2 regions of the Acidovorax sp. SRI_002 genome follow, and region 1 is predicted to be linked to the other one. Evidence: riboswitches for the same ligand, from Rfam matches in the RefSeq annotation. Region 1 holds a riboswitch; the other holds the start of a gene.

Region 1 (4,206 bases):
GGTGGTCATCGGCGGCGGCGTGGGACAACAAGGAGGCACATTGGCCCGGCAGGGCGCCGGGCCTCGGGGAACAAAAGATCCGGAGATCAGGCGTTCTTGGCGAACTCTGCGTACGCAGGTTCGTCCATGAGCGCGTCGAATTGCATCATGTCGGTCACGTGGACCTTGAAGAACCAGCCAGCGCCCAGCGGGTCGGTGTTGGCCAGCGAGGGGTCGGCGCGCAGGGCTTCGTTCACCTCGACGATTTCGCCGCTGACGGGCATGTACACGTCGGCGGCGGCTTTGACGGACTCCACCACGCCGGCGACTTCACCTTGGGTGAAGGTCTTGCCGACTTCGGGCAGGTCCACAAACACCACATCGCCCAGCGCGTCCTGGGCGTGTACCGTGATGCCCACGGTGGCGGCTTCGTGGTCGGAGATGTCGATCCACTCGTGATCCTTGGAAAACTTGACGGTCATGGGGGCTCCAGAAAAAAAGGGGGAAACAAACAAAAGTGCCGATGCCAGCCAAGACTGTAGCCGGGCTGGCGCAGTTTCAGACGGTCAGCCGCGGTAGTAGCGCGCGGGGGTAAAGGGCATGGCACGCACTTCCATGGGCACGGCCTTGCCGCGCACGATGGCGTTCACCCGCGTGCCGATGGCGGCGAAGGCGGGTGTGACATAGCCCATAGCCACGGGTTCGTTCACCGTGGGGCCCAGCAGGCCGCTGGTCACTTCGCCAATCTTCTGGCCGTCTTCGCTCTGCAATTCGGTGTGTTCGCGCACGGGCACACGCTCCATCGCGACGAGGCCAACGCGCTTGCGCTGCAGGCTGGCGGGGTTGTCGATCTGCGCGAGCACCTTGTCTGCTCCGGGGAAACCCCCTGCGCGGGCGCCGCCCGTGCGACGCACCTTCTGGATGGCCCAGTTCAGTGCGGCTTCAGGCGGCGTGGTGGTGGTGTCGATGTCGTTGCCATACAGGCACAGGCCCGCTTCGAGCCGCAGCGAGTTGCGGGCGCCCAGGCCGATGGGTTTGACCTCGGGCTGAGCAAGCAGGGCGCGGGCCAGGGTGTCGGCCTGCGCAGCGGGCACCGAGATTTCAAAACCGTCTTCACCGGTGTAGCCGCTGCGGGTCACAAAACAGTCACAGCCTGCAATGGAAAAATCGCCGCCCGTCATGAACACCAGCTTTTCAACGCCGGGCGCGAGGCGGGCGAGGGCGGTGACGGCCTGCGGGCCTTGCAGAGCGAGCAGGGCGTGGTCGGGCATGGGCGCCACCTTGCAGCGCTGGCCGATGCGGGCCGTGATGTGCGCAATGTCGCCCACCTTGCAAGCACCGTTCACGATCACGAACAGCGTGGGCTCGCCATCCACCACGCCTTGGTTGAAGAACATCAGGTCATCGATGACCGTGCCTTCGTCAGTGAGCAGCAGCCCGTAGCGCTGTTTGCCCACGGGCAGGTCGATCACGTCCACCGGCATCAGGGTTTCAAACGCCGCTGCGGCGTCAGGGCCTACCAGCTTGAGCTGGCCCATGTGCGAGACGTCAAATAAGCCCGCCGCGCTGCGCGTGTGCTGGTGTTCGGCCATCAGGCCAGCGGGGTATTGCACGGGCATGGAGTAGCCGGCGAACGGCACCATGCGGGCGCCCAGCTCGATGTGCAGGGCGTTCAGGGGCGTGGTGAGCAGGGGGGCGGTGGCTGACATGGCGGAACTCCGGGGCAAATGAGGGCCGCAGCCACAAGGTGGCTACGGGATTTGCCCTGCTGTCCGCTTTACCTGAGAGATTCACCGCAGCGCCCTGGCTGGCCGTGCGGTTTGCTCCTTCGGTGGATGGCCTCAACACGCGGTGCGGTGGGCCATCTCTCTCCAGCAAGGGAACGCCCACATCACTGCGGGCGGTTGTCAGTCCTTTTGCCTGAGCGTTCGGCTGCTGCCTGCGCCTTCGGCGGTGCGGTGGCCTGTGGGGCTTGGCACTCTCTCCTGACCGGGGGATTCTAACTACTTTGCGTAGACCAGATCGCGCAAACCCAGCGACAACTGCGGCACATAGGTCACCACCATCAGGCAGGCCATGATGACAAGCACAAACGGAATCAGGTGCCCGACGATGCGGTCTAGCGATATTCGCGCCACGGTGCAGGCTGCAAACAGATTCACGCCAAACGGCGGCGTGATCATGCCCATGGCCAGGTTCACTACCATGATCAGGCCAAAGTGCACCGGGTCCACACCAAAGTGGATGGCCACGGGAGCCAGGATGGGCGCCAGAACGATGATGGCGGCACTGGTCTCGATGAACATGCCGATCACGAACAACGCCGCGTTCACCCCGAGCAGGAAGAGGGTGGGGGATTGCAGCACCGCCTCCAGCCAGCGGCCAATGGCATCCGGCACGCCAGCACGGGTGATGAGGAAGGCGAACAGGCCCGCATTGGCAATGATGAACATGATCACTGCGGACGAGATGGCCGATTTGCGCAGGATGGCAAACAGGTCCTTGAGCCGGATCTCGCGGTATATCACCACCCCCACAATCAATGCGTAGAACACCGCCACGGCCGATGCTTCAGTGGGGGTGAATACGCCACCGTAGATGCCGCCAAGGATGATCACCGGCATCAGCAGCGCCCAGCCCGCCTGCAGCGTGGCCTTGCCAAGAGGCATGCGGCCGTCGCCGTCGTTCTTGCCCCAGCCCTTGTACTTGCAGTACGCCCAGACAAAAAGCATCAGTGCGCCACTGATCAGCAGCCCCGGGCCAAAGCCGGCGATGAACAGCTCGCCAATCGACACTTCGGCGCTCACGCCATACAGGATCATGGGGATGGAGGGCGGGATGATCACGCCCAGCTCGGCGCTGGTGGCCTGCAGGGATGCGGCGTAGCTCGTGGGGTAGCCATGCTTGATGAGCGCGGGGATCAGGATGGCGCCAATGGCAAATGTGGTGGCCACCGACGAGCCCGACACGGCCGCAAAGATCATGCAGGTCAGCACGCAGGTCATGGGCAGGCCACCCTGCACGCCGCCCACGATGCTCTTGGCAAACTCCACCAGGCGGCGGGATATGCCGCCCGTTTCCATCAGGTTGCCCGCGAGGATGAAGAACGGAATGGCGGCCAGCGGAAATTTGTTGATGGAGCCAAACATCTCCTTCACAGAGATCAGCATGTTGGCATTGGCTACCTGGATGCCCAGGATGGAGGCCAGGCCGATGGAAACGGCAACGGACACAGTGAGTGCAAAACACAGCACCATGGTGGTGATCATGACGGGCGTCATTGCGCGGTCTCCAGCTCAAGGCGTTGAGGGTCTAGCAGGTTGCCGACGATGCCAATGGCGCTGAACACGCCGCCCACCGGCATGGCCACGTAGGCCCAGAACATGGAGACGGATTCGAGCCCCGCCATCGACTGCACGCCGCCGCGTTGGGCATAGTCCCAGCCCCACCACACGATCACGCCAATCAGTGCCAGCGCCGCCACTGCCACGACATAGTCCAGCACCCGGCGCACGCGCGGGGGGCTCCAGCGGTACAGCACATCCACGCTCACCATAGCGCCCTGGCGGAATGCGCTGGGGATGGCCAGGAACACCATCCAGATCAGGCTAAAACGGATCAGCACTTCAGTCCACTCGGCGGGCTGCTCCAGCACAAAGCGGGTCACGATCTGGAACATGCCCAGCGATGCGGCAATGACCAGCATGGCGCACGCGCCGAGCAACGCTGCAAACGTGGCCCCGCGTTCAAACATCAGAAAAGCTTTTTTCATGGGGCGGACAACGCCATGGGTTCGGATGATTCGGTGGAGAGAATCAGATTGAAGATAAAAAACGCCCGTAGCGCTTATTCTACGGGCGTTGTGTGCTACTAAAAATATAGTAGCTGATGCGCATGCAACTACTTGACGTCGCGGATCTTGTCCAGGGTGGCCTTGCCAAACTGTTTTTCAAACTCGGCGTTCACAGGCGCCAGCGCCGCCACAAACTTGGACTTGTCCGGATTGTCCACCACCGTCATGCCTTTGGCGCGCAGGTCGGCCACGCCCTTGGCGTCGTCTTCATCCACGCGTGCACGGTTGGCCTTGGTGCCTTCCTTGGCGGCGTCGATGAAGGCCTGCTTGTCGGCGGCCGAGAGCTTGTCGAACGAGGCCTTGTTCATCACGAAGATGGCAGGCGAATACACGTGGCCGGTCAACGTCAGGTGCTTTTGCACCTGGTCGAACTT
Region 2 (4,206 bases), on a different contig from region 1:
GTGCATGGCGTGGCCTTTGGCGGCACGCGCGGCATCAAGGGCGTGGAGGTGTCGGCCGATGGCGGCAAGACCTGGTTGGCGGCCAAGCTCATCGGCCCCGACCTGGGCCCGTTTGCCTGGCGGCAATTTGCGCTGCCCGTGCGCCTGGAGGCGGGCACCCATGTGCTGGCGAGCCGCGCCACCGACACGGCGGGCAATGTGCAGGCCGAGCAGCGCGAGGAAAACCTGGGCGGCTACAACAACGCCAGCTGGCGCGACCACGCCGTCACTGTGACTGTGGCATGACATCGCTCCCCCCAGAGGCGCTTTGCGCCTTCCCCCCGAGAGGGGGACGCCACCCGTGGCCTGGCAGAGCCAGTTCCACGGTGGCACTGGCGTGGGTGCGCGCCGCTATCGGACGGCATCGGATGCCGCAAGGCGGTTTGCTGGTAGGGCTAGCGTTACTGTGGGCGGGTGCCAGCTGGGCCGCCGAGCCGGCCGAGCTGGCGCGCGGCAAGGAGCTGTTCACCAAGATCCAGCCCGCCTGCGCGGTGTGCCACACGCTGCAGGCCGCCGGTGCCGAGGGCCAGGTGGGCCCGGTGCTGGATGAGCTGAAACCCGACGCCGGCCGCGTGTTGCGTGCGCTCAAGGCAGGCATCGGCGTGATGCCCTCGTATGCCGAGCGCATGAGCGAAAAGGACATGTTGGCCGTGGCACAGTTTGTGGCGCACGCCACGGGCGCGGCCAAGTAGGCGCGGGCTTTCGTGGCGGTTGCAGCGCTGCCTCGCTGCAACCGCGCGCTGCTTCAGGCCGCCGTGCGCGACGGCACCAGCGCCGCCCCGGCTGCGCGCCCCTGCAACCCCTGGAACGCAAAGTCCACCTCGGGTACACGGCCGCTCACGATGTCGGCCAGCGCCTTGCCCGAGCCGCAGGCATGCGTCCAGCCCAGCGTGCCGTGGCCAGTGTTGAGGAACAGGTTGCCCACTTTGGTCTTGCCGATCAGCGGCACGTTGCTCGGTGTAGCCGGGCGCAGTCCGCTCCAGAACTGGGCCTGGCTCGCGTCGCCCGCGCCAGGGAAGAGCTGCTCCACGCGCCGCACGATGGCCTCGCAGCGCACCTGGTTCAGGTGGCGGTCGTAGCCGTTCAGCTCGGCCGTGCCTGCAATGCGCAGGCGATCACCGCCGCGTTCGCTGGTGTAGCGCGAGAACACGAGCTTGAACTCGTCGTCTGTCAGGCTCACCTGGTGCGCCTTGCTGGCGTCTTTCACCGGCATCGTCACCGAGTAGCCCTTGGCTGGGTAGATCGGCAGGTGGATGCCCAACGGCTGTGCCAGCAGCGGGCTGAACGAGCCCATGGCCAGCACAAACGCATCGCCGCGCACGCGCTCGAAGCGGCCTTCGGCATTGGTCACTTCCACGTGGTCGATGCGGCCGCCTGCCTCGCGCAGTGCGGTGATGTGGTGGCCCATGCGGAACTGCACGCCCGCCGCTTCACACAGCTTGGCCAGCTCGCGTGTGAACTGGTTGGCATCGCCCGATTCGTCCTCGGCCGTGTAGGTGGCGCCCGCCAGTTGTGGGCGGATGTGGGCCAGCGCTGGTTCAAGGCGCACGGCCTCGTCGGCGCTGATGACCTGGCGCTCGCAGCCCAGCTGGCGCATCTGCTCGGCCGGGGCCAGCGCGCCGTCGAATTCCTTTTGGTTGGTATAGAAGTGGAGGATGCCCTGCGTGCGCTGGTCGTACTGGAGGCCGGTTGCCGCGCGCAGCTGCTGCAGCGTGTCGCGGCTGTAGGTGCCCAGGCGCACGATTTGCTCGATGTTGTGGCGCGTGCGCGCTGGCGTGCAGTTACGCAAAAAGGACAGGCCCCACAGCCACTGGCGCATGTCGGCGCGGATGCGGAACAGCAGGGGCGCATCCTCCTTGCCCAGCCACTGCAGCACCTTGAGCGGCGCACTGGGGTTGGCCCAGGGTTCGGCGTGGCTCACCGAGATCTGGCCGCCGTTGGCAAAGCTGGTCTCGGCACCGGGCGCACCCTGGCGGTCGATGACCGTGACCTCATGGCCAAGTTGTTGCAGGAAATAAGCCGAAGTCACGCCGAGCAAGCCGGCGCCCAAAACGATCACGCGCATTTTTGAAGCCTTTTAAGGGTTCAGCGCTTGATGGATATGCGTTGGCAGCTATTGATTCAATAGCAAGCAGCCAGCGCGCGTCCGCCAAGCTGCCGCTCCCCCTGTCCTTGGTACCTGAGAGATTCACCGCGCTGCCCACATGGCACGCGGTTTGCTCCTTCGGTGCGCCTCCACGCTGCTGACAGGTGGTGGCGGCTCTCCAGACGGCTTTGATAAATGGTGCAGTACGGGACCTGAGCGTGTATGGGAGTTTGCGCCTTCGGTGCAGCGGTGGGCCTTGTGGCCTGCCGTGCTCTCCTGCGGGGGCCATTCTAGGAGGGTGCGGGCGGCGGTGGGGTGTTTGGGGCGGCTAATGGGTGGCAATCGTTGCTGATGCTGGCGGCGACATGGGGTCGCCATAATCCGGCGATTTGACCCACCCCCAGGACGCTTTCCCGATGCCCGATACCGCCTTTGACCCCTTCGCCAGCGCCGCCGTGATCACCATGGCGCGCCAGGGACGCACGCCCCGGCCGCTGGATCTGCCCGTTGCATTGCGCCCTCGCGATGCGGCCGAGGCCTACGCCGTGCAGGACGCCGTAGTGCGTGAGCGCGGCGAGGTCGCGGGATGGAAAGTGGGCGCCGCGTCGCCCCAGGCCCAACCCGCGCGTGCGGCGTTGACCCGCGACTCGGTGTGGGTGGAGCAACCTGGCCAGGAGGTCAACTTGTCGGCCACAGGCTTTGCCGTGATGGGGGTGGAGGCGGAGCTGGTGTACGAACTGGGCGCAGACCTGCCCGCACGCGCCACGCCCTACAGCGCGGCCGAGGTGCTGGCCGCCATGGTGTCGGTGCGTGCCGCCATTGAGGTGTGCGACACGCGCTTTGCCGCCTGGGCACAACAAGGGGAGTGGAGTCGCCTGGCCGACCAGGCCTGCCATGGGGCGCTGATCGTGGGTTCGGGTTTGACCGATGTGGCTTCGGTGCAGCCCTTGGTGCAAGGGGTCAGCCTGTCGGTGAACGGGTCGGTGGCCGTGCAGCACGCCACCTGGGGTAACCCGGCAGGTGACCCGCTGCGGTTGCTGGTGTGGCTGGCCAACGAAGGCGCGCGCAGCCTGGGAGGGCTGCGCGCAGGGCAGTGGGTGACCACCGGGTCCTGCACCGGCACCGTGATGGTGGCGCCGGGCACGGTGGTGGTTGCCGACTTTCCTGGTGTCGGTCGCGCCGAGGTGAAATTCGACTGAACCGTTTCGAGGATCGTGGAACGCGGCAGATCAGTTGCGGCGCGGGTTGTCCGGCTGGCTGTCGCGGCGGTTGGACACGCCGTCACCGTCGCGATCACGGTCATTGCGGTTGGAGATGCCATCGCCATCGCGGTCCCGGTCGTTGCGGTCGGCAATGCCGTCACCGTCACTGTCCCAGCGGCCCCGCTGCATTTCCCAGCGGCCATCGCGTTCCACCCATTGGGGCTGCCGGTACTGGTAGCCGCTGCGCGCTTGTACCCAGTGGCCCTTCACCCAGCGGTGGCGGTTGCCGCGCCATTCCCAATGGCCTTGTTCCCACACCTGGCCACGGCGTGGGCGCGGCACGGCTTCGTACCGTGGTGGTGGGGGCGCGGGAATCACCTCGTAGGTCTGCGTGGGCTGGTACCCACGCTGTGGTTGGTCGGACTGAATGACGACGGTGCCTTGAATGGCCGCGTGTGTCGGTACGAGGGGCAGCAGTGCCATCAGGGCGATGGCGGCTGCGGTCAGTGTTTGGCGGGTCATGGTGGTCTCCGGGGTGATTCCTGGCGGAATCGGTCTTTGCATGGTGGCGGCCTGGTGCGCGGCGCCACGTAGGTGCTCAGCGGGGGCGGGCGTAGGCCAAAGGGGGGAGTGGGCGCGGGGGCTCGCGAGCCTCCGCGCTCCTTCAGCTGTTCAATCGTTCAATTGCGGTAGGGGTTGTCCGGGCGGCGGTCGTGCCGATTGGGAACGCCGTCTCCGTCACGGTCGCGGTCGTAGCGGTTGGACACGCCATCGCGGTCTCGGTCGTGGTGATCGCGGTCGTAGCGGTTGGGAACACCATCACCATCGCGGTCACGGTCATAGCGGTTGGGGATGCCGTCGCCATCACGGTCCCAGCGG

Evidence for each region. A riboswitch is a leader RNA that binds a small molecule or an ion and turns the genes downstream of it on or off. The one in region 1 is predicted to bind glycine.
Region 2: it holds a riboswitch for glycine, as region 1 does, so the genes downstream of both, AC2YJX_RS21710 (D-amino acid dehydrogenase) here and gcvT (glycine cleavage system aminomethyltransferase GcvT) in region 1, are expected to answer to the same signal.

The regions. Positions count from the first base shown of each region.
Region 1 covers NZ_JBYCZW010000007.1:317,276-321,481, forward strand. Annotated here, with positions in the region: gene gcvP (aminomethyl-transferring glycine dehydrogenase) at 1-9, opposite strand, end outside; gene gcvH (glycine cleavage system protein GcvH) at 87-461, opposite strand; gene gcvT (glycine cleavage system aminomethyltransferase GcvT) at 546-1,688, opposite strand; glycine riboswitch at 1,738-1,864, opposite strand; glycine riboswitch at 1,886-1,969, opposite strand; gene AC2YJX_RS20735 (TRAP transporter large permease) at 1,983-3,260, opposite strand; gene AC2YJX_RS20740 (TRAP transporter small permease) at 3,257-3,751, opposite strand; gene AC2YJX_RS20745 (TRAP transporter substrate-binding protein) at 3,880-4,206, opposite strand, start outside.
Region 2 covers NZ_JBYCZW010000008.1:160,691-164,896, reverse strand. Annotated here, with positions in the region: gene sorT (SorT family sulfite dehydrogenase catalytic subunit) at 1-285, shown strand, start outside; gene sorU (SorU family sulfite dehydrogenase c-type cytochrome subunit) at 408-731, shown strand; gene AC2YJX_RS21710 (D-amino acid dehydrogenase) at 785-2,104, opposite strand; glycine riboswitch at 2,196-2,317, opposite strand; gene AC2YJX_RS21705 (2-keto-4-pentenoate hydratase) at 2,542-3,324, shown strand; gene AC2YJX_RS21700 (YXWGXW repeat-containing protein) at 3,355-3,849, opposite strand; gene AC2YJX_RS21695 (YXWGXW repeat-containing protein) at 4,008-4,206, opposite strand, start outside.